DNA from 4 places in the Synechococcus sp. UW179B genome. Region 1 is predicted to be linked to each of the others. Evidence: predicted binding sites of a transcription regulator. Region 1 holds the regulator's gene; each other region holds the start of a gene.
The links. The regulator NtcA, encoded in region 1, controls nitrogen genes in cyanobacteria. The targets are predictions, from matches to a motif close to GTANCNNNNGNTAC.
Positions count from the first base shown of each region.

Region 2: DXY38_RS08930 (circularly permuted type 2 ATP-grasp protein) is a predicted target of NtcA. The motif match lies at 4,559-4,572, and genes of this name have one in related genera.
Region 3: DXY38_RS08950 (urease accessory protein UreD) is a predicted target of NtcA. The motif match lies at 4,119-4,132, and genes of this name have one in related genera.
Region 4: queF (preQ(1) synthase) is a predicted target of NtcA. The motif match lies at 4,237-4,250, and genes of this name have one in related genera.

Region 1 is NZ_UCNZ01000006.1:184,375-190,120, reverse strand. It holds gene DXY38_RS03590 (thioredoxin domain-containing protein) at 1-325, shown strand, start outside; gene thyX (FAD-dependent thymidylate synthase) at 360-1,085, shown strand; gene dcd (dCTP deaminase) at 1,097-1,690, opposite strand; gene DXY38_RS03575 (cob(I)yrinic acid a,c-diamide adenosyltransferase) at 1,690-2,298, opposite strand; gene rph (ribonuclease PH) at 2,433-3,158, shown strand; gene ntcA (global nitrogen regulator NtcA) at 3,236-3,970, shown strand; gene DXY38_RS03560 (DUF3084 domain-containing protein) at 4,022-5,152, shown strand; gene DXY38_RS03555 (resolvase) at 5,149-5,601, shown strand; gene DXY38_RS03550 (DUF3146 family protein) at 5,579-5,746, opposite strand, start outside.
Region 2 is NZ_UCNZ01000021.1:34,131-39,876, forward strand. It holds gene DXY38_RS08910 (GTP 3',8-cyclase MoaA) at 1-549, shown strand, start outside; gene DXY38_RS08915 (redox protein) at 614-1,105, shown strand; gene DXY38_RS08920 (transglutaminase family protein) at 1,093-1,995, opposite strand; gene DXY38_RS08925 (alpha-E domain-containing protein) at 1,980-2,963, opposite strand; gene DXY38_RS08930 (circularly permuted type 2 ATP-grasp protein) at 2,957-4,447, opposite strand; gene ureC (urease subunit alpha) at 4,691-5,746, opposite strand, start outside.
Region 3 is NZ_UCNZ01000021.1:40,543-46,288, reverse strand. It holds gene DXY38_RS08975 (branched-chain amino acid ABC transporter permease) at 1-819, opposite strand, end outside; gene urtA (urea ABC transporter substrate-binding protein) at 911-2,206, opposite strand; gene ureG (urease accessory protein UreG) at 2,323-2,925, opposite strand; gene DXY38_RS08960 (urease accessory protein UreF) at 2,925-3,593, opposite strand; gene ureE (urease accessory protein UreE) at 3,590-4,057, opposite strand; gene DXY38_RS08950 (urease accessory protein UreD) at 4,167-5,057, shown strand; gene DXY38_RS08945 (urease subunit gamma) at 5,121-5,423, shown strand; gene DXY38_RS08940 (urease subunit beta) at 5,435-5,746, shown strand, end outside.
Region 4 is NZ_UCNZ01000007.1:45,916-51,661, reverse strand. It holds gene apcB (allophycocyanin subunit beta) at 1-128, shown strand, start outside; gene DXY38_RS04065 (phycobilisome linker polypeptide) at 128-328, shown strand; gene DXY38_RS04060 (FtsW/RodA/SpoVE family cell cycle protein) at 450-1,700, shown strand; gene DXY38_RS04055 (cytochrome c biogenesis CcdA family protein) at 1,790-2,458, shown strand; gene DXY38_RS04050 (cytochrome c biogenesis protein ResB) at 2,463-3,770, shown strand; gene queF (preQ(1) synthase) at 3,742-4,152, opposite strand; gene DXY38_RS04040 (hypothetical protein) at 4,303-4,530, shown strand; gene DXY38_RS04035 (P-II family nitrogen regulator) at 4,563-4,901, shown strand; gene DXY38_RS04030 (TlyA family RNA methyltransferase) at 4,890-5,708, opposite strand.

The DNA of each region.
Region 1 (5,746 bases):
CCAAGCGATGGCGCCAGCGATGCTTCAGACGGAACAAAAACACGCCGATCAGTTGGATGTGGTTTTGGTGAATATCGATAATCCACGCTGGCTCGATTTGATCAACCTGTATGACGTCACAGGGATTCCACAGCTCAATTTATTTTCAGCCGACGCTGTGATGCGCGGCCGTTCGCTTGGGGCGCGAACAGCAGACGAGTTGGAAGCATTGGCGGTTGCCTTGATCGACAATTCGCCGTTGCCTGCGCTGGCTGGAGTTGGTTCCACCAGCAGCGTGCCCCCTGCGGAGACGGTTTCAAGCCCAGGCCCCCGCAGCCACAGCTAGACAAAGCATGAACAGTTCATCGCAGACGACCCCCATGGACTCTCGTTTTCGAGTTGACCTGATCGCCGCAACCCCGAATCCGCAACAGTGCGTGTACGTGGGAATGCACCAGGACTACAGCGAGGGCTTTGTGGCAGCCGATCGCGCGCAATGGCCCGATGAAACCAAAGCTGGCGAAATTTGCGTCAAACGCCTCCTGGCTGGAGAGCGGGGCCATTACGGACCGATGGAGCATGCCCAGATTGTGTTGAACGTGGGCTGGTTTCCCCATTCCGTGATGCAACAGGCACGAACGCACCGGGTGGGCGTCAGTTTTGATGTTCAATCCATGCGTTACACAGGCGATCGCATCTGCAGGGCTGCCCTCGGAGAACTCGATCTCGAAGAAGTGTTTTATTTGCGCCCCGTCGGCGAGTACAGCGACCGAAAAGGCAAAAAATATCTTTACAGCGAAGCTGAGCGGCAAAAAGATTTAAACCACTGCAAAATCAGTGCCGCTCGCTATCAGGAATTGCTTCAGGCTGGGTTTGCGGAAGAACATGCCCGCGGCATCCTCCCCTTCGATTACCGGCAACATTTTGTGGTGAGCTTCACGCTCAGGGCCTTCCTGCATTTCATGGACCTACGCGCCAAGCTTGATGCCCAGCAAGAAATCCGCGAACTCTGCGATTTGATGTGGCCCCATCTCAAAGCTTGGACGCCGGAATTTGCCGATTGGTACGAAAAAACAAGACTGCATAAAGCCAGGCTTGCTCCCTAACAACCATTCATTCAAACCTTGGCCAGCGTTACCCGCTCTGGCTGATGCTGATATTTCCCTTGCCGGTCGCTATAGGTGGTTTCACAAGGATCACCCTCGAAAAACAACAACTGACAGATCCCTTCGTTGGCATAAATCCGACAATCAGCGCCAGAACTATTACTAAATTCCAAGGTGAGATGTCCTTCCCATCCAGCCTCAGCCGGAGTTGTATTCACAATGATGCCTAAACGGGCATACGTACTCTTACCAAGGCAAATCACCGTAATATTGGGTGGCACGCGCATTTTTTCAAGGGCCACACCCAAGCCATACGAATGGGCTGGAAGGATGAAATAGTCGCCATCCTCATCATGATGAAGAGGCGTTGATTCAAGGTTGTCAGGGTTGAATCGCTTGGGATTCATGATCGTGCCTGGGACGTGGCGAAAGATCAAAAACTCCTTTGGCGAGAGCCTTAGGTCGTAGCCGTAGGACGAGCAGCCAAAACTCAGGACCGGACCTTGGCGTTGATCCGGATCCAAGTGGCGTACCAACCCATTTTGAAAAGGCTCAAGCATGCCTGCATCTGCTTGATCCGTAATCCAGCGATCGTTCTTCAGCATTAAAAACCTCGACGCAGTTCCGTCACTTGATCAGCCATCTCCATCATCTCTGCAGGGATCGCGGGCCCCGTCACAATCACGTCCATGGCGGATGGCCGTTGCTCCAACACTGACAAGACATCCTCATGACTCAGATAGCCCAGCTCGATCGCCAAGCCAATCTCATCCAACACGAGTTGATCCAAAGTGCCTTCTAAAAGATGGGTTTTGCAGATCTGCCAAACCGCCTGAACCGCCTCTTTGACCTCGTCATCGCGGCTATCAGCAGCATCTGAAAGGCATTCCGTCACGGAAGGGCGCAACCATCTCAGCCGATCGCAGAGGGTGAGGCTGCTTTGAGGGCCTTGGCCCACTCCACCCTTAAGAAACTGAGCAATTAAGACATGACTCCCCAGGCCTGCCGTGCGCAGCGCCTGGCTCAGAACACCAGAAAAACTCCCCCGAAAGGAGGCGGTATGCACCTGAAGCTGACCTTCCGGAGCCACCAAATGCAGCGGTGGACGAACCTCCACAGAGGGGAGTCGCCTGAGTCCTGCTTGCTCGAGAGTCCTGTGGTCAACTGTCCGCGACTCACGGGAATGATGGGTAGGGCTGAGGCTGACGGTCATCACATTCGCCGATGTCCGGCAAATCCGGATGTGGATGAATCTAGCGGTGAAAGTCCAAGACACAAGTGTTTTGACACCATCCATGGTGTGCCTAGCCACCTGGCAGGCTCAAAGCATCTCCGCACCGTGGGCTCATGACTGGCACCTCTCGCAATGACGGACGTCAGCCGGGCGAACTTCGCCCCTTCTCGATCAGCTGGGATCCGATGGGATTTGCCCTGAGTTCAGTGATCATCCACAGCGGACGCACCGCCGTTCTTTGCAGCGTTTGTCATCAAGAAGGCGTGCCTCGCTGGCGCAAAGATCAAGGCCAGGGGTGGCTCAGCGCCGAATACCGACTCCTGCCTGGATCCACTCCAGAGCGACAGAACCGTGAACTCCTCAAACTGAGCGGACGCACCCAGGAGATTCAGCGTCTGATTGGCCGCAGCCTGCGCGCAGCCCTCGACATGCAGGCTCTCGGCGAAAACACGTTGAAAATTGATTGTGATGTGATTCAGGCGGACGCGGGCACCCGCACCGCCGCGATCAGCGGATCTTGGGTCGCCCTTCAGCGGGCCTGTGAGCGGCTGGTTCAACAAGGGGTCCTCACCAGCAACCCTGTCCAATCCCAGGTGGCAGCCGTCTCCGTGGGTGTGATTCACAATCGGCCCCTGCTCGATCTCGACTACAGCGAAGACAGCCAAGCCGATGTGGATCTCAATGTCGTGATGAACGGAGAGGGGCATTTGCTGGAGCTGCAGGGAACGGCGGAAGGCGCTCCCTTTAGTCGTCACCAGCTCAATGACCTACTGGACCTTGCCGAGCCTGGGCTCAAGCAAATTATGCAGGATCAGAATTCGGCTCTCTCCCCTAGGTGAAAATGCGGGGTTTCGTGTTCCTTGCTACATGAACAGGGGGTGCTGATCCATAGCATCCCGGAACACGAGTAGAGACCATGGCCGAAGTCAGCCGCGGCTTCAGCCGATACGCCCCTCCCACCATCCGCCCGGTGGGCTTGAATTTCGGAACTCCAACGGCTCCAGCCACCCGCACCCTTCAAGACGTCATTCGTGGTCTCGATGGTGCTAATACCGAGATGGTGGAGCGCGGGAAAACCATCTTTTTCCCCGGCGACCCCGCTGAGAAGGTTTATCTAATTCGTCGAGGTGCCGTCCGCCTCTCCAGGGTTTATGAATCCGGCGAGGAAATCACTGTTGCCCTGTTGCGAGAAAACAGTTTGTTTGGCGTTCTGTCCTTGCTGACAGGTCACCGCTCCGATCGCTTTTATCACTCAATCGCTTTCACAAGGGTGGAGATGGTGACGGCTCCAGCCACATCCGTGCGGCAGGCCATTGAAGACGACACCAGTGTGGGATTGCTGTTGTTGCAGGGGCTGTCCAGCAGGATTCTCCAGACCGAAACGATGATCGAAACCCTCACCCATCGGGACATGTCGTCTCGACTGGTGAGCTTTCTGCTGGTGCTTTGTCGAGATTTCGGTGTGCCTGGTCAACGGGGGATCACCATCGATTTACGCCTTTCCCACCAAGCCATTGCCGAGGCGATCGGGTCCACACGCGTCACGATCACGCGTCTCCTGGGGGACCTCAAGTCATCGAGCCTTGTCGATATCGATCGCAAAAAGATCACTGTTCTCGATCCAATCGCTCTCGCCAAGCGGTTCAGCTGACCATGCAGGTGAAGATGGAGCTCCCATCCGAACTCTGATCCTTCATTTTCCGTGACCGGCTGGTTTCTACTTCTCGCCCTGCTTGTGCTTGGAGGCGTGCTCTCAACCCTGGGGGACCGCCTTGGCTCTCGCGTGGGGAAAGCTCGGCTGAGCTTGCTTGGACTGCGTCCCAAGCGCACAGCCGTGGTGATCACGGTGTTGACCGGCAGTCTGATTAGTGCGCTTTCCCTTGGACTCCTGCTCTTGGTCAGTCGGCAACTCAGGGTCGGGCTGTTTGAACTGAATGCTCTCGAAGCCAAATTAAGGAGCAGTCGCGCCGATCTCAAAACCAGCAAACGCGCTCAGGAGCAAGCCAGCAAGGAGCTCACAACGGCCCAACAACGGGCGACAGAACTGCGTCGCACCCTCAAGCCCCTCCAGGAACAAACCCGATCCTTGGAAGCGGAGCGACAGCGCTTGAGCCAAGACGTGGATGCCAAAGATATCGAGATCCAACGCACCGAACAGGAACTCTCTGCCGTGCGCACGCAAATTCGCGATGGCGAGAAAGAACTCAATCAACTGGAAGACACGCTCCTCGCGCTGCGGCGCGGCAACGTCGCCATCAGCAGCGGGCAGCCGCTTGCCACCGTGACCCTGAAGCTCGAACGCCCCGATCAGGCAAAAACGGTGATCGATCAGTTGCTCCGAGACGCCAATCTGCAGGCCTATCAACAGGTCCTGCCTGGCCAACCGGCAGAGCGTCAGATCCTGCTGGTTCCGCGACCTGACATCAAGCGCTTGGAACAAACGATTCGCAAACCTGGCACCTGGGTTGTGAACATCCGTTCAGCCGCCAATGTGCTGCTGGGCGAAACCGTTGTCTACGCCTTCCCTGAAGTGCTTCCCAATGTCACGGTGACCAGGGAGGGTGAGGTCTTGGCACGCACCACCCTGGCGAGCAATGAACGCGACCCTGAAGCCGTACGCAATCGGCTGAACCTTCTCCTCGCCTCCACATTGGCCGAGGTGCAAAGACGCGGTTCTCTCAGCAAGGGATTGCAGTTTGATGGCAATGCCATCAATGCGCTTGGCCAAGAGCTGATCGACCGCAACGGAGGACTCGCGGGGCTGGAAGCGGTGGCTTTACGCCGCAGCGAAACAGCAGACCCCATCGCCATCCAGCTGCGTCTCAGCCGATGACTCGCGTTGTCGCCATGGATCCTGGCCGAAGCAAATGCGGATTGCTCCTCGCAGACACCGCCACGAACACCGTGCTTCAAGGGATGGTGATCCCCAGCGCTGACGTCCTTGATCAGCTTCGCGTCTGGATGGCGGACACTCAGGGGGACACCGCCCAGATTGCTGAACTGGTGATCGGGGATGGCACCAGCAGCATGATCTGGCAACAACAACTGCCTGCAAGCCTGCCGGTCCGCGTCGTCGACGAAACGGGAACCACCCTGCGAGCCAGAGAGCGTTACTGGCAGTTGTGGCCGGCACGGGGCTGGAAACGCTTGCTTCCTAAAGGCCTACGCATCCCATCGGGCGATCTCGATGCCATCGCTGCGCTCGTCATCCTCGAGGACCATCTCGATCGACCATTGCAATGGCCGGGTCCCGATCCCCTCAGAACCGGGCTCTCACGGTGAAGGTGTAGTCCCCTCCAGGTTCCAGGTCATAGTCAGATTTCACAAGAAAGCGAAGCAGCGCGTCTTGAATCAACGCGCGCCCCAAGGACGGCTCCACACTCAACTCGCCACGATCAAAAAACCAGCTGAACTGCCAATTGAAGCC
Region 2 (5,746 bases), on a different contig from region 1:
GGATTCAATCCTGCGCGAGGTCGTCTCAAGCTGAATGCCGTGATCCAACGCGGTCAAAATGATGATCAGCTGATTCCATTGGCGCGTTTTGCAAGGACACAAGGATTGCCATTGCGTTTGATCGAATATATGGATGTAGGCAATCGCAATGGCTGGTGTCGTGATCAGGTGATGCCGGCCAGTGAGATGATTCAGCTTCTTCACAGCAATTGGCCGCTTCAATCCCTTGGTCGTCAACCTGGTGGAACAAGTGGTCAATGGATCTACGAAGATGGTGAAGGTTCTGTTGCCACCATTGCCTCAATTACAGAGCCATTCTGTTCTGATTGCAATCGTCTTAGGATCACCGCAGACGGGCAAGCGTTTACCTGTCTGTTTGCCAGTGAAGGTCTTGATTTGCGTCCATGGCTTCGAGAGGATATTTCCGATTCTGTGCTTGCAGAGGTGATGACTGGGCTGTGGTCGCGCCGTTCTGATCGTTTTAGTGAAGAGCGTGGGTTAGAGCAGCCAGCAAACCATCACGCCGAGATGGCTTATTTGGGTGGATGAGTGGCATCCGCTACGGATTAAACGAGGTATAAGCGTTAAAGCTAATTACTGACTTTTTGTTGCGATGTTCGAGCTTATTCCTTATACGCGTTTTCGGGATACTCCATCTGTTCGTTTTTTTGATGTCACGATTTCTGATTCGAATGCTCGCGACTTAGTTATTCACCGTGGGCCAGCGGTAAGTCCTCCGGATGCAGAGGAGAGTGGAGATTGGCAATTTTATTTGCATCCCCATCAAGAAGACAACCTGTTAGCCGCTAGTGGAGGGCGAACGTTTTATTTGGTCAATTTTGCTTGGGATCAGCCTTTTCATATTGTTCGTCTGGCGTCTGGCGGCGACATTCTTCGCATTCCTCCAGGAACATTTCATCGATCTATTTCTGATCTAGATGGATCTGTCGTGCTCAATCAAGCGGTTCGTGAAGAGAAGGCATCTTTGACCCGTGAGTTTCGTGTTTATAACAGTGGTCGTATCCCTGCCTTGAGGTTGGTGACGACCAAAGGTGCCATGCGTCCTGTGTTGCATGGTGTTGAGCCGCTTCTTCAAGCTGCCTGAATAAGAGCCGTCTTGTTCTCCGGTTGATTGGTGTTGTCCTCAACGGTGGCTTGAATGGTCCAACTCAGGTGGCTTTGCGTGGATGCCGGCCCGCTGAAGCTGCCCGTGATCGCTGCCGTGAGATCTGGGCGGGAGGAACTCGCCAGCACGATGTAGCGATCGGTTGTTTCTCCACCGGCGCTGGGATCAAACCCACGCCATCCTGCACCTGGCAGATAAATCTCCGCCCAGGCATGCAGGTCGTAGGACTCGGGTGCCGGATTCGCTAAGTGGTACCCGCTGACAAATCGAGCCGGTAAACCAATGCTTCGGCAGCATTCCACCATCAGCATGGCGAGGTCGCGGCAGGACCCAACCCGCTCTCGCAGAGTTCGGCCTGCTGGCCAGGCGGCTCCTTGATGGCGTTGGGTGTATTTCACCCTGTCTTGAATCATCTCGATGAGCTGTTTGAGGAAAGGCAGCGCTTGTTGGTTGGTGCCCATCAAGGCGTCCTGAGCTAAGGCAACTGCTGAGGGATCGTGTTGGCCGTTTGGCAGCCAGCCCTCTAACGCTCCTTGAAGATCTGGATTCAATCGACCACGTGGGTAGGGGAGCAGGGGTTCGCGCCCGTCGAGACATTTCAGTAACGGTGCTGAAGTCGTGGTTTCAACGCGACTGCATGCTTCGAAGCGGAGCTCATCCGTGGTGTTTTGAAAGCGCACGCGTCGAATGGCATCGCCGCTGGCTGCGACGAGTTCATGGCTATGGCAGGGCTGGGGTGAAATGTTGAGTTGGTAATCGATCAGGTGCTGATGACCATGGCCCCGAGGTCGCATGCAGAGCCTGTGTTCGCTCAGACTGATTTGAGCGTCGTAGTGATATGTGATGCAGTGGATTAGCTCAGCGCGCATGATGGATCAGTGGGAATGGAGCCAAGGTCGGTGGTGATGAAATATCGGGCGTGAATCAGTTGATGCAGTTGATTGAGCTCTTCCTGTAATTCGTCGATGGCTTCGTGCAGCCCCCGCTCAATCAGGGCATCAATCCGTACATAGCTCCACTTGGCAAGCAATTGCCCGCGCAGGCATTCGAGATCATCAGGAGGGCCCAGCTGTGGTTGTCGTTGGATTAGCTGCAATGTGTCGTTGATTTGTTGCAAACAGAAGCGCACTGATCGTGGAAAGATTGGATCCAGTAAAAGGAACCTGGCCACGGAAGACGGCGTGATTGCTTGTTGAACACTTTGCCGGTACATCTGATAAGCCCCAGCTGTACGAAGTAGAGATATCCATTGAAGTTCATCAAGAACCCCACCAACTTCTTTTGTGTTTGGTAGTAGAAGAAAATACTTCACATCCAGGATCCTGGATGTTTTGTCGGCGCGTTCGATCCAGCGGCCTAGTTGACTGAAGAGCCAGGCCTGATCACGGCTTAGGGTGACATCCGTAATGCCATAGAAAAGCTGGCAACCTCTTCGGATGCTGCGGAGCTGTTCTTGATCTGGTTCTTGCCAGATTGACTCACCATCTTGAACATTCCAGTAGAGGTCGTTCAGTTGCTCCCACATTTCTGTGGTGATCACATCACGGATTTGGCGAGCATTTTCTCTTGCATTGGCAATGCAGCTCAGAATGCTGTTGGGATTGTCGCGATCAAGGAGCAGAAACCCCAAGACATCTCGTGGAGATCGCAGTGGGTAAACTTGATCAAAGCTCTGCCTGTCTCCACTGGCATCAATGAGTGGAAGCCATGGTTCGGCGCTGCCGGGAGGGCAATCCAACGCCATGGCTTCACTCACTTCCAGGAAACGAGAAATGTTCTCTGCGCGTTCCACATATCGATTAATCCAATACAAGGAGTCGGCAACCCGGCTCAGCACGGCATTGCCTCCTGGATGCTTGGTTCAACCTGCCTGTCTTTGACAATCTGGCTGTCACCAACAACCCATGTGTCTTTACAACCTCCTCCTTGCGATGAGTTCACCACAAGGGAGCCACGTTTCAGGGCGACGCGAGTGAGTCCACCCGGGCTGACCCAGTTCGATGCTCCGCGTAAAACATACGGTCTTAAATCCACATGACAAGGAAACAATTCTCCATTGCTTAGTGAGGGAACGGTCGAGAGTTGTAATGTTGGTTGGGCAATGTAATTTCGAGGATTTGCTCTAATTTTTGAGTCGAATTCTGCGATTTCACTTCGGCTTGACTGTGGTCCGATTAACATTCCATAACCCCCTGCTTCAGCCACAGACTTCACTACAAGTTTTTCCAGGTTTTCTAAAACGTATTGGCGATCATCTGGCTGGGAGCAGAGATAAGTGGGGACGTTGTCGATAATCGGTTCTTCGTCAAGGTAATAACGGATCATTTTTGGTACATAGGCGTAGATCAATTTGTCGTCGGCGACCCCAGTTCCTGGAGCATTGGCGATGCCGATGCGGCCATTTTGCAAAACATCCATCAATCCAGGCACGCCAAGTGCCGAATCGCGACGGAACACCTTTGGATCGAGGAAATCGTCATCGATTCGTCTGTAAATCACATCCACCGCTTCTCGTCCAGTGGTGCTGCGCATCCAAACGCGGCCGTCTTCGCAGATCAAGTCACGCCCTTCCACCAGGGCAACGCCCATCTGTTGAGCGAGGTAGCTGTGTTCGAAGTAAGCACTGTTGAACACTCCTGGTGTGAGCAGCACAACGCGTGGTGAATCTGCCCAAGGAGCTAAGTCCTGCAGTGTTTGCAACAATCTCGAGGGATAGTCGTCGATGGGTTGAACGGTTCGACCAGCAAACAGGCTGGGAAATAACCGCTTCATCACCCGTCGGTTCTCGAGGAAATAGGCCACACCGGATGGACAGCGCAGGTTGTCTTCCAGCACGCGCCATGTGCCTTCTTCGTCGCGGATGAGATCCAGTCCTGAGATGTGACACCAGCGATTCAATGGGAGCTGGATGTCTTGCATTTGGGGTCTCCAGCCCTGAGAACTTTCCACGTCTTCCCTTGGAATGACACGATCCTTCAGGATTCTCTGTGGTCCGTAGACGTCGGCTAAAAACCGATCGATGGCCTCCAAGCGCTGAAGAAGACCACGTTCGAGCTTGGCCCAATCGTTGAGGTGAATGAGCCTTGGCAGGGGATCGAAGGGCAGGATTCTTTCTCCCCCATCTAATCCTGCGCCATTCAGCTGGAAGGTGGCTCCGAGTCGTCGGAGGAGGTTTGCGGCCGAAGCATGATTTCGATTCAGTTCCGTGAGCCCAATCTGCCCAAGCGACGACAGCAGTGGCTCTAAATCTGCTCTGGGAGCGGATTCCTTCTGACAAAAATATTCGTCGTAACCAAGGGTTGGCCGATACTCATTGAACATTGGCTCACCATTGAACTTAGACATCAAAGATCTGCATGTCTGTTGGGCTATGTGTTATTTGTTACCGATCGCTTGATCGCAATGCCAACTGGTTCGCAGGACGGTTTTTTGGTTTCGGTTAATACTTTTTCTGGATTAATGTGTCGGTGATCAAGCAGTGGCGAGAACCATTTCTTGGTCTAGGAATCTTTTATTGAACATTTATTGATGTCATTCTGGACGATGTTCTTTGGTCGGTCGCGATCAAAGCAGCAGGTAGCGCTGGGCGAGTGGCAACACCTCCGCTGGTTCACAGGTCAGAAGCTCGCCATCGGCAAACACCTCATAGGTCTGTGGATCCACGCTCATCTTTGGAAGTGCTGAGTTGAGTTTCAGCGCACTTTTGCCAACGTCACGGGTGTGTTCTACGGCAATACAGGTGCGTTCCAGTCCGAGTTTGCTTTGGATGTTGTCGTTGAGGGCTGCATCGCTCAAAAAGGTGAGGCAACTGGGCGCAAGGGCTTTGCCAAAGGCGGCAAACATAGGTCTTCCATGCACAGGCCCAGGTGTGGGGATTGAGGCGTTGGCATCACCCATTTGGGCCCAGACGATCGATCCGCCTTTGACGACGAGTTGCGGTCGTATCCCAAAGAATCCTGGTTTCCAGAGCACCAGATCGGCGAGTTTGCCTGTCTCTACAGACCCAACTTGGCTGCTGATGCCATGGGCGATGGCTGGATTGATGGTGACTTTGGCGATATAGCGCTTCAGACGGTGGTTGTCGTTGCGGCTTGAATCTTCTGGCAGGGCTCCGCGTTGAACCTTCATTTTGTGGGCTGTCTGGAACGTGCGTGTGATCACTTCTCCCACCCGTCCCATGGCCTGGGAATCGCTGGCGATGATCGAGAAGGCGCCGAGATCGTGAAGGATGTCCTCAGCTGCGATCGTTTCGCGGCGGATGCGTGATTCTGCAAAGGCCACGTCTTCAGGGATTTTTGGATCCAGGTGATGGCACACCATCAACATGTCGAGGTGTTCTTCGAGGGTGTTGCGGGTGTAAGGACGTGTGGGGTTGGTACTGCTGGGAAGCACATTCGCCTCTCCGCAGATTTTGATGATGTCGGGCGCATGCCCGCCGCCAGCACCTTCGGTATGAAAGGTGTGAATGGTTCGGCCCTTGATGGCGGCGATGGTGTCTTCAACGAAGCCGGCTTCATTCAGGGTGTCGGTGTGGATGCAGACCTGTACATCCATTTGATCGGCTACCGACAAGCAGGCATCAATGGCGGCAGGCGTGGTGCCCCAATCCTCATGCAGTTT
Region 3 (5,746 bases), on a different contig from region 1:
CCCCGCCAAACCAGAACCGATCCCAAAGGTAAGGACGTCAACGGTGTCAGTCGGAATGCCGAGGCAATCGCTCATCGAACGATTCTGCGTGACTGCCCTAATCCGAATACCCCAAACACTGCGGTTAAGGAACCAGATCACCCCAACAACGGCGATCAACGTCATCACAATGATCACAAGGCGTGGCACAGGAAAGGTGAGATCCATCCATTCGAGACCACCGCGCATCCACTTCGGAGCGGTGACATCCACATTGCGGGATGTTGCCTTGGCAATACGGCTAATTTGCGAGGCCAATCCACCCGCAAATAACACGCCAATGAAAGCAGAAACAGCCCAACCACCTAGTCGCACAAACCGAGATTGACGACCCTCCAATAAGGTCTTTGGAAGAAACAACGGAACACTGAATCCGAGCACTAGAAACACAACCATTCCTGCCGCATAAGCAAGCGGAACGCTGCGCACAAACTGCTGGAGAATCAAACTGACACCCCACGTAGCAAGCAGAGTCTCCAGTGGACTCCCATATAGACGTCGTATCACTGTGCGTTCAAGCAAAATACCAACAACACCGCTCACAACGAAGGCGCATGGAATAGCAACCAATACGTAGGCGTTGTAAATAGGCGCAAGAAGAGGAAGTTTGAAAATGAGCTGTACCACATAGGTGGTATAGGCACCAAGCATGATTAATTCGCCGTGAGCGAGATTAATCACACCCATCAAGCCAAACACAATGGCCAGTCCAAGGGCGGCCATCAGCAACACAGAGCCGATGGCCACACCGTTGAACAAACTTTCGAAAAGCAGTTGCACGGGGGGTGTCTAGTAAGCGAAAAAAATGAAAAGAGGAGCCCCCAAGGGACCCCTCTAAAAGCAAGCCATCAGTCGATGGAGCTATTCATGATCAGAGCTTGTACTTCTCTCCCTTACTGGGATCAGACCAATCGCAAGCAAAGCCCTTCGATGTGGGCTCAAACTGGTTCCAAGTCTGAGGATCAATTGGGCTATCCGACTCTTCTACGATTTCGAACTGACCCTCTGCAGTAATCGCACCGATCCGAACGATTTGAGAGATGTGATGGTTAGGACGAACCTCAATTGGGCCTTGAGGAGCATCGAACTTGATACCAATCAGGGCTTCACGTACTTTGTCGTCATCGAAAGTACCGGCTTTCTCAACAGCCATCTTCCAGAGGTACACCATGTTGTATGCAGACTCTTGAGGGTCAGCGACAACACGGTCAGCTCCATACTTTGCCTTAAAGTCAGCAGCAAACTTCTTGGATGCCGGCGTATCAATGGACATCATGTAGTTCCAAGCGCCGTAATGACCTTCAAGGAACTCAGGTCCAATTGTGCTGATTTCTTCTTCAGCAATGGAATAACTCATCACATAATAACCATTTTCAGGAGTAATTCCAGCATCCTGAATTTGCTTAAAGAAAGCAACATTTTGGTCACCATTGAGGGTGTTGATAATCACACCGCCATCAGGCAAAGCCTTTTTAATCTTGGCAATGATCGGAGCAACTTCCGTATTACCAAGAGGCAAATAATCTTCACCAACAACTTCTCCACCCAGAGACTTCACCTGCTCCTTCGTGATGGTGTTAGACGTACGAGGGAACACATAGTCAGATCCCACTAAATAGAAGGGCTTGCCTGCAGCTGGGGACTTCTCGAACATAAAGCTGGTCGCTGGCTCAGACTGCTGGTTAGGAGTCGCGCCGGTATAGAAGATATTTTTCGAACACTCTTGGCCTTCGTACTGAATCGGGTAATAGAGGAAAGCATCCTTCGATTCGTACACCGGAAGCATTGCCTTACGGCTAGCAGAGGTCCAACCGCCGAACACAACAGGAACTTTGTCCTGATCGATGAGTTTTTTGGACTTCTCAGCAAACGTGGGCCAGTCGGAGGCACCGTCTTCAACGATGTAATCAATTTTGTACTTCTTACCATCTACCTCAACACCACCGGCAGCATTAATTTCATCAATGGCCATCTTTTCTGTATCCACCAAGGTGGACTCAGAGATGGCCATCGTGCCAGTCAGAGAGTGAAGAATGCCAACGGTAACGCTGTCGTCAAACTCAACGTTGGAGGCTTTCTCATCGCCACCACCACAAGCTGTGACGGCCAGACCCAGCGACGCTGCGGCCATGCCGGCAAAGAGACGCTTGGACAATGATGAACTCATGAGTATCAAAACAAGAGGAACGACGTTTCAACGCCGGAGCTCGAAAGGTACCGATCTGAAGAAAGAAGCTCCTGTATCAACGAAGACCATTTGCCAATCGGCAAACCAAATACGCGTCAATTTGGTATCTGTTGCAACACAAATGCTTCCACAAGATCGAGTCCTTCCCCATTTCGAAGGTTGGTAAAGCACCAGGGTCGATCCCGCCGCATCCTCAGCGTGTCCTGTTCCATCACGGCTAAGTCAGCACCAACAAGGGGAGCCAGATCGATCTTGTTAATCACCAATAGATCGGATCGTGTAATTCCAGGACCGCCTTTGCGAGGAATCTTGTCCCCAGCCGCTACATCAATCACATAAATACAAAGGTCAACTAATTCGGGGCTAAAACTGGCCGCAAGATTGTCACCTCCGCTCTCCACCATCACCAGATCAAGGCCTGGAAACTGACGTTCCAGTTCACCCACAGCCGCTCGGTTGATGGAGCAGTCTTCTCGGATCGCCGTATGAGGGCACCCTCCGGTTTCAACCCCACGGATGCGCTCAGGCTCTAAGGCACCTGAACGCGTCAGGAATTGGGCATCCTCTTGGGTGTAAATGTCATTGGTCACAACCGCCAATTGCAGGCGATTGCGCAATCTCCTGCACAGCGCTTCCACGAGCGCTGTCTTGCCTGAGCCCACCGGCCCGGCGATGCCAAGCCTGAGTTTGCTGCTCATCAGCTCCGGAACAAACGTGAATACAACTCAGCATGCGCCAACTGGGCCAGCCCCGCACCAGCACCACCACACCAAAGGGTGTACGGGTCTTGATCTTTCAACACAGATGCCTTTTCACGAATCATCGGCAACAGCTGCTGCTGGATCCGTTGAGCCGTGGTGGGACCCAGAGGCACCAAGCGAACCGCTGCACTGAGCTGATTCGCAACCCAACCGTAGAGATAACCCTCCACCATCTCCAGCTCAGAAATCTTCAACGACAAAGCAGCCCAAGCCCAGGCTGCCGGCCAAGCCAGCACCACCGGCTGAGGCAATGGATGTCCAAGATCAACCATCAATTGCAGCAAAGAACCGCCCATCTGTCCTTGCTGGGCACGCACCTCAGCCGACTCCCTCAAAGCCAACAACCAACCATCCAAAGACATCAACTCGCTGGGCATCTCTGACCTTTCTTGCTCCCAGCGTTGAAGCTGAACGCGCAATGGATTTAATGCCGCTGCCTCCAACCTCAGGGCACCCCTTTGAAGCTCCGCTTCAATCCAATGTTGGAGATCTAATTCATCGATCAATGAACCATTCTGGATCAAAACTTCAAGACCCTCGGAATAACTAAAAGCGCCAACGGGCAAGGCAGGACTCACCAACTGCAGCAATGCAAGCGATGTCATGCGTGCTGATGGCCGATGTAAGCACCGCCTTCTGGCATGAAGGGACGACAACACCGTGTCACCTTCAATCCGCGACCGTTAAGCATGGTGGCGAGGACGGAGTCGTTGAGCAACAACAGCTCATGCTCATGCAACTCAAGAGCCACATGACGATTTCCTAGGTGATAAGCAGCTTCAAGCAATGCAAGCGGCGTTGCTGCCTCCACTCGCAACAACTCCTCAGGAGCCGCAGTCACCAGCACATGCACCTGATGATGCGCATCGGTGAGGCGATCACCTGGTGTTAACGGGCGCTCACGCGGCAGCTGCAACAACACGTCTCGACCACACACTGTGCGACGACGTCCGCGCAGCACCGTGCGCTGATCCGCACTCAGCGGCAACTCCATGGCCGCCGGGGTGGCGCCCGGCAATGGCTCCTCAGACAAGAGGCGATGGTCCAACACGATCAAGCCAACATCCAAGGGTTCAGACAGCCAAAGAGATCACACAACAAAGACTGCCCAAACAGCACACTTTTATTTGGTAGTGCTTGCTACAGAGCTAAGCAGAGTTGGCGTCGAGCGTGCCTAGATGCATCGACTTGACCCATGGCACGGCACCTGCAACCTGCTGTTTGCTGAAGGCCGCAGCGGCAGTCAATTTCAGGGGGGCTGCACCGCGCCCCTGAAATTAATGCGCGCCGAGCGGGGGGAGAACGGGCGCTGCGAGCTGCCACTGCTTCACACCGCTGGCGGTCTCGTGGGGGGAGATCAATTGAGCATCAACCTCAGCTTGAAATCGAACAGTCGCTGCCTGATCACCAGCGTGGCCGCACAAAAGGTGTATGGATCCGTCGGTCGCAGCCAACGCCATCCCCGAGGCGCATGGGCCCGCCAACAGGTGGTGGCAGAGCTGGATGCAGAGAGCGATTTGGAGTGGCTACCCCAAGAGCTTGTGCTCTACGCCGACGCTCTGTTTGAACAAAACCTCAGCGTCACCTTGCCGATGGATGGATCCTTTCTCAGCGCAGAAATTGTGCGTCTCGGGCGCACTGCCGCAAACGAAACCTTGGGGCGGGGGTGCTGGAGATCAGGCGTTCAGATCCAACGCCAAACGCCTGAAGGTAAGCGCTGGGAACTTGTTGACAGACTCGAAATCAGCGACGCAGCGCTGAAGGGAATCCATGGACTCAATCAACAACCCGTCTTCGGCACCTTCGTTTGGGCGGCACCCTTCCCTCTCCCTACAGAAACGATCAACACCCTCCTCGATGACGTTCGGCAAGATCGAAAGGGTCTCGAAGGCCAGATGCATTGCGGCGTTCTCCCCCAGGGGCTGATCGCCCGTTACAGCGGCTTCTCAAGCCGTGATGCCCGTTTCTGGTTCAGCAGGATTTGGGCTCGCACCCGTCGAGCACGAGACCTGGCTCCTCCTCAGATTCCCAGGGTCTGGCCCTTACAAGAACGTCCATTGAGGGTCTAAGCGTTCATTTTGAACATTCCGCGGCCCCAGGGAGATAGAAACTAGACAGAGTGCAAGGTCACCATGCACCTCAGCCCCCAGGAAAAAGACAAACTGCTCATTGTTACGGCTGCCCTCTTGGCAGAACGTCGACTCCAGCGTGGTCTCAAACTCAACCACCCTGAAGCCGTGGCATGGCTCAGCTTCTTGGTTTTAGAAGGCGCACGCGATGGGAAGACTGTGGCCGACCTGATGCAGGAAGGCAGCACTTGGCTGAGCCGCGACCAGGTGATGGAGGGCATTCCAGAGTTGGTGGATGAAGTCCAAATCGAGGCGGTTTTTCCCGATGGAACCAAGCTCGTGACCCTGCATGACCCCATTCGCTAAGGCTTCTTTTGATGGCACTCCTGATCCCCGGTGAATTGATACCGGAACCCGGCGAACTGGAACTCAACGCCAATAAGGAGGTCACAACCCTCAGCGTTGCCAACAGCGGTGACCGCCCCGTCCAGGTGGGGTCCCACTTCCATTTCCAAGAAGCTAATGCTGCTCTGATCTTTGACCGTGACGCTGCACGCGGTCAAAGGCTTGATATTCCAGCCGGTACGGCCATTCGCTTCGAACCGGGTGATCACCGCGACGTGAATTTGATCCCGTTTGCTGGAGCACGCCGCGTGGTCGGCTTCAACGGACACATCAACGGACCCCTC
Region 4 (5,746 bases), on a different contig from region 1:
TGCCGATCGGCGCAACCGTCCAAGCCATCCAAGCTATGAAGGAAGTCACGGCTTCCCTGGTCGGCCCTGATGCCGGCAAGGAGATGGGTGTCTACTTCGACTACATCTGTTCTGGTCTCGGCAACTGATGCGTCTCTTCAAGGTCACAGCCTGCATCCCCTCACCTGAGAAGGTCCGTTCACAGCGTGAGCTGCAAAACACCTTCTTCACCAAGTGGGTGCCCTACGAGAGCTGGTTCGCTGAACAACAGCGAATCCAGAAGCAAGGTGGCCGCATCATCAAAGTTGAACTTTGTACCGGTGGCCGTCAGGTCAACGTTGGTAACTAACCACCAACGCGTTTCATTGCATCACTCCAACCCGGCCTTGGCCGGGTTTTTTGTTGTCTTGGCTTGGCAAAACGTTCAGAGGGCGGCTCAATAGGAGCTGGACTCTTCATCTCTTCATCTCTTGAGCGACACCAGCGTGACCTCCAGAAGGAGCCGACCCACGCGGAAGGGGACTGGGGCTTTGAAAGGCCCTAAGGACTCCACTTCTAATCCGCGTGGATTCTGGCAACAGTTGTTGCCTCTCGATTGGTCGCTTTGGCCAACAGAGGCGAGGCTCCTCCTGAGTCTGACTGCCATCTGGTGCATTGCTGGATTATTAGTACTGGCATCCGCCAGCTGGTGGGTAGCCGCTCGCGAGCAAGGAGAGGGGGCTTATTACCTCAAACGCCAACTGGTCTGGATGGTGGCTAGCTGGAGCCTGATGGCCTTCGTCGCTTCCACAACGCTGAGACGTTGGCTCAAGATCGCCGGTCCTGGCCTATGGATCGGCTGCCTGATGGTGGCAGCCACATTGGTGATGGGCACCACGGTGAATGGGGCCAGTCGCTGGCTAGTGATCGGTCCCATCCAGGTCCAGCCGTCAGAGTTGGTGAAACCATTCGTCGTTCTTCAAGCTGCCAATCTCTTCGCCCATTGGAAGCGAAGCGCACTCGATCAAAAACTGCTCTGGCTAGCAAGCTTCGCCACCCTCGTTCTGCTGATTCTTAAACAGCCGAATCTGAGTACCGCAGCACTGATCGGTCTGTTGATCTGGTTGATGGCGTTTTCAGCGGGGCTTCCCTTGCTTCAGCTGTTTGGAACCGCACTAGCTGGAGGCATGCTCGGAATCAGCAGCATCCTGATTAACGAATACCAGCGCATCAGGGTGATCTCGTTTCTCAATCCTTGGAACGACCCCCAAGGCGATGGTTATCAACTCATTCAGAGCCTGTTGGCGATTGGTTCAGGAGGCATTTTTGGCCAGGGATTCGGCCTTTCAACCCAGAAACTGCAATACCTGCCAATCCAAAGCACAGATTTCATCTTCGCTGTCTACGCCGAAGAGTTCGGTTTCGTGGGCTCTGTGATGTTGCTGGTGTTTCTGATGCTGATGGGTTTCTTGGGGCTTCGTGTTGCCTTGCGTTGCCGAAGCAATCAGGCAAGGCTGACAGCCATTGGCTGTTCGACCCTTCTGGTTGGACAATCACTGATGAACATTGCCGTGGCCTCCGGTGCCATGCCCACAACAGGCCTCCCCCTCCCACTGGTCAGCTACGGAGGCAATTCATTGCTCTCGAGCATGGTGATTATTGGCCTGTTGATCCGCTGCTCACTCGAATCCACGGGCTTGATCGGTGGTCGCAGCCTCCGAGAGCAACAGCGTCGTGGATAAGGTGATCTTGAATTGATCCCGGCCTCACCGGTACAACCATTTTCTCATTCGAGCTGGCACTGTCCGACCTTGCCCGCAGCAGCGAGCAACTGCTCAGCCATGCGCTGCAGCAGCCTGGTCCTATCACTGTGGCTCTTGTCTTTGCAGGAGGAGCTTTAACAAGCCTGGGGCCCTGTTCCCTGTCGTTGCTGCCAATCACACTCGCCTACTTAGCAGGCTTTGATAGCCAGCAGAAACCTTGGCAACGCAGCCTGTCCTTTTGCGCTGGCATCGTTGGCGCCCTGGTCGTGCTGGGAAGCCTGAGTGGTTTGCTCGGCCGCATTTACGGTCAAGTTCCCGGTTTGATCCCAACCCTTGTTGCGGCGTTGGCAGTGGTGATGGGACTCAATCTGCTCGGAGTGGTTCGAATTCCCCTTCCAGCCGGGCCGGACCCGATGCGTTGGACCAGCAGGGTGCCCGCTCCGCTTGCCCCGGTGGCAGCCGGGTTGGCATTTGGGCTTGCTGCTTCACCCTGCACAACCCCCGTACTCGCCGTCCTGCTCGGTTGGATTGCCAGCACGGGACGCCCCCTTCTCGGCGTGCTGATGCTGACAAGCTTTGGGATAGGTCAAGTGCTGCCTCTCCTGCTTGCGGGCAACTTGGCAGCCTCCCTGCCGCGCTTGCTGGCGTTACGTCCCATCGGCCGGTGGGTTCCACCGATCAGTGGCGTGATCCTTCTTGCCACAGGCACTCTCACCTTGTTAGCGAGATTGACCTGATCCGATGCCTGCACTTCGCCGACTCTTCGCGCTGCTCTCCGATCTTCGTTTGGCGATCCTGCTCCTTCTGCTCATTGCAGGAGCCAGTGCCCTTGGGACCATTCTTCCGCAGAACGAAGCGCCTGATTTGTATCTCGAGCGTTTCAATGCGGACCCATGGCTCGGATTGATCAACGGCGAGCAGATGTTGCAACTGCAGCTGGACAGCATCTATTCCAGCGTGTGGTTTTTAAGCCTTTTGGCTTGGCTGGGGTTGGCCTTGATCCTCTGCAGCTGGCGTCGTCAATGGCCAGCGCTGCTCGCCACCATGCGTTGGATTGACTATCGCCAACCCAGGCAGCTGAGCAAGTTGGCACTGGCCGAATCAATTCGCTGTTCCAACGGTGCATCGGCCCTAGACGCGCTGAGTTCCCACCTGCAGCAGCAAGGCTGGGCGGTCCAGAGGCATGAGGATCGCCTTGCGGCGCGGCGCGGCGTGATTGGGAAGGTAGGGCCCCTGTTGGTTCACACCGGCTTGGTCCTGCTGCTTATCGGGGCTGCATGGGGAGCACTGGCTGGAAATCGCTTGGAACGCTTCCTTGCCCCTGGCCGAGCTCTCGATCTTCTAGACCCGTCTGGAAACAACAGGCTCTCGCTCACCCTCGAGCGCTTCGCGATTGAGCGTGATCCAGCAGGACGCACCGAACAATTTCGCTCAACGCTGAGGCTCGATCCGCCAGGAGGCCCCTCAGAGCAGCGCATGATCAGCGTGAATCATCCACTCCGCTATCGAGGGATGACGGTCTATCAAGCGGATTGGTCGCTGGCTGCGATCACCGTGCAAATCGGTAAGAGCCCTGAATTGCAATTACCTCTTCGGAGTTTTCCCGAACTCGGTGAACAAATTTGGGGTCTGGTGCTTCCCACACGGCCGGATGGATCTGAGCCAGTGCTGATGAGCACAAGCAGCGAACAAGGCCCTGTTCAGGTGTTCGATGCCGACGGATCGCTGCTCGGCAACCTGCGACCTGGCGGAGCATCCACTGAAATCAAAGGATTGCCCCTGAGGGTGGCCGACATCATGCCCGCCAGCGGACTGCTCCTTAAGCGTGACCCTGGCGTCCCACTGGTTTATGCAGGCTTTGCGATCACACTGCTTGGCGGAGGACTCAGCTTGATCGCAACCCGACAACTCTGGGCCGTGCTTGACCCAGAAACCTTGCAGCCATCCCAGAGAAAGCTGCACATCGGCGGACTATGCAATCGCAATCTCGCTGGCTTCGCGGCTGAATTACCAGTCCTGATCAGCAGGGTTGACGGCTCCCATGACTGACCCTCACAACCGTGTGAACGTTGCCACGAGGGTTGAAATCAGCTTCTAGCTCCATCCATACAGGGGCACAGGCCGCGACGAGATCATCAAGAATTTTGTTCGCCACCTCTTCATGAGAGATCGAAGTGTTGCGGTAATGATTGACGTACAACTTGATCGCTTTCAGCTCGACCACCCGAGGTCCAGGCTGATAAATCAAGCGCAACACCGCGAAATCCGGGTAACCCGAAAACGGGCAGAGGCAGGTAAATTCCGGCAATTCGATCGACACCTCATAGGGGCGCCCAGGCCTTGGGTTGTCGAAACAGATCAACTCGGCATCTGCAATAGCCCTTTCGCCATACAGCGGAGTTTTGGTGAGCTCAGTGCCGGGGTTGCTCATCAAACGAATACGGAAATCTTCAGCGCTCGACCTTAAAGCCAGCCATCCACAACCGCTGCGTGGACCTCTGTGCTGGTTGATTTGGTATCAACGCGTACAACCCGTAGGCCGAAATGCAGGCCTAATGGTTACCAGATGGATGTGTATGCGATGGATCTCAGACTGATTAGCGAAGGACAGGCCTTCCGACTCCAGCCTGAGAGTGTCCACGGCATGCTCTGGTTACAAACGCATTTTGAAAAGTCCCATTGGGAGCTTCTGGCTGAGGGCCTTGCCACGCTGAGCCCAGCCAATGTCGATGAGCTGATTGAGGACGCTTCGAACGCCGGATTGAACCTTTCTCCTCTTCCGGCCCTGTCATCTCAGCTCAATTCCTGACACACTCGAAAGATCGATTACTCAACAATTCCATGAAAAAGGTCGAAGCCATCATCCGTCCCTTCAAGCTTGAAGATGTCAAGTTGGCTTTGGTTAATGCCGGCATCGTCGGCATGACCGTGAGCGAAGTGCGCGGATTCGGTCGTCAGAAGGGGCAAGTGGAGCGCTATCGCGGCTCTGAATTCACTGTTGAGTTTCTGCAGAAGCTGAAAGTTGAGGTGGTGATCGACGATGCCCGCGTCGATGATGTGATCAACGCCATTGCAGAAGCAGCAAAAACAGGCGAGATCGGCGATGGCAAGATTTTTGTCTCCCCAGTCGAAACCGTGGTGCGCATTCGCACAGGCGATCGCGACAGTTCAGCCCTCTGATTGCAGGGTGTCCTGAACCACCTTCCGAACCACTTCATCAGAGAGGTGGTCTTGATCATGCTCGCCTAACCACAACAAGTACTCGTGGTTGCCGGCTGGGCCGGTAATCGGAGACCCCACAACTCCCTGGGCATTCCAGCCCTGGGAGTGTGCCGCGGAGATCACTGATGCAATTGCATCCCTGTGAGCCAAACCATCTCGCACCACCCCGCCTTTCCCCACCCGTTCGCGTCCCACCTCGAACTGAGGCTTAACCAACACCAAAGCTTCGCTTCCCTGCGGTTCCAACAAGGCGCGAATCGCCGGAAGCACGAGTGCCAAAGAGATAAACGACACATCCGCGACAGCCAGGGTGGGAAGAACGTCATCAGGCCCGTACAGCTCAGCTGCGCTCAATCGGCGCAAATTGGTGCGCTCCCTGAGCACAACCCTTTCATCCGTGCGCAAACTCCAGGCCGTCTGGCCATAGCCAACGTCGATGCCATACACCTGACGGGCACCATGTTGCAGTAAACAATCGGTAAAGCCACCCGTCGAAATTCCTCCATCAAGGCAGGTGCGCCCCTCCACCTCGACAGGGAAAGCCTCCAACGCTGCCAGCAACTTTTCACCCCCTCTCGACACAAACCGCGGAGGCTGCTCCACGATCAACGCAAGATCGAGCAAAACCGTTTGACCTGGCTTATCGAGCAGCTGGCCGCGATGGTCTCTGACCTTGCCGGCGCGAATGAGTTGTTGCGCTTGCTGACGAGATGCCGCCAAACCCAACGTCAGCATGTGGAGATCTAAACGCTGTTTACGAGCCATTTCGACATAAAAGCACCGTGAAACCGAAACAAATACCG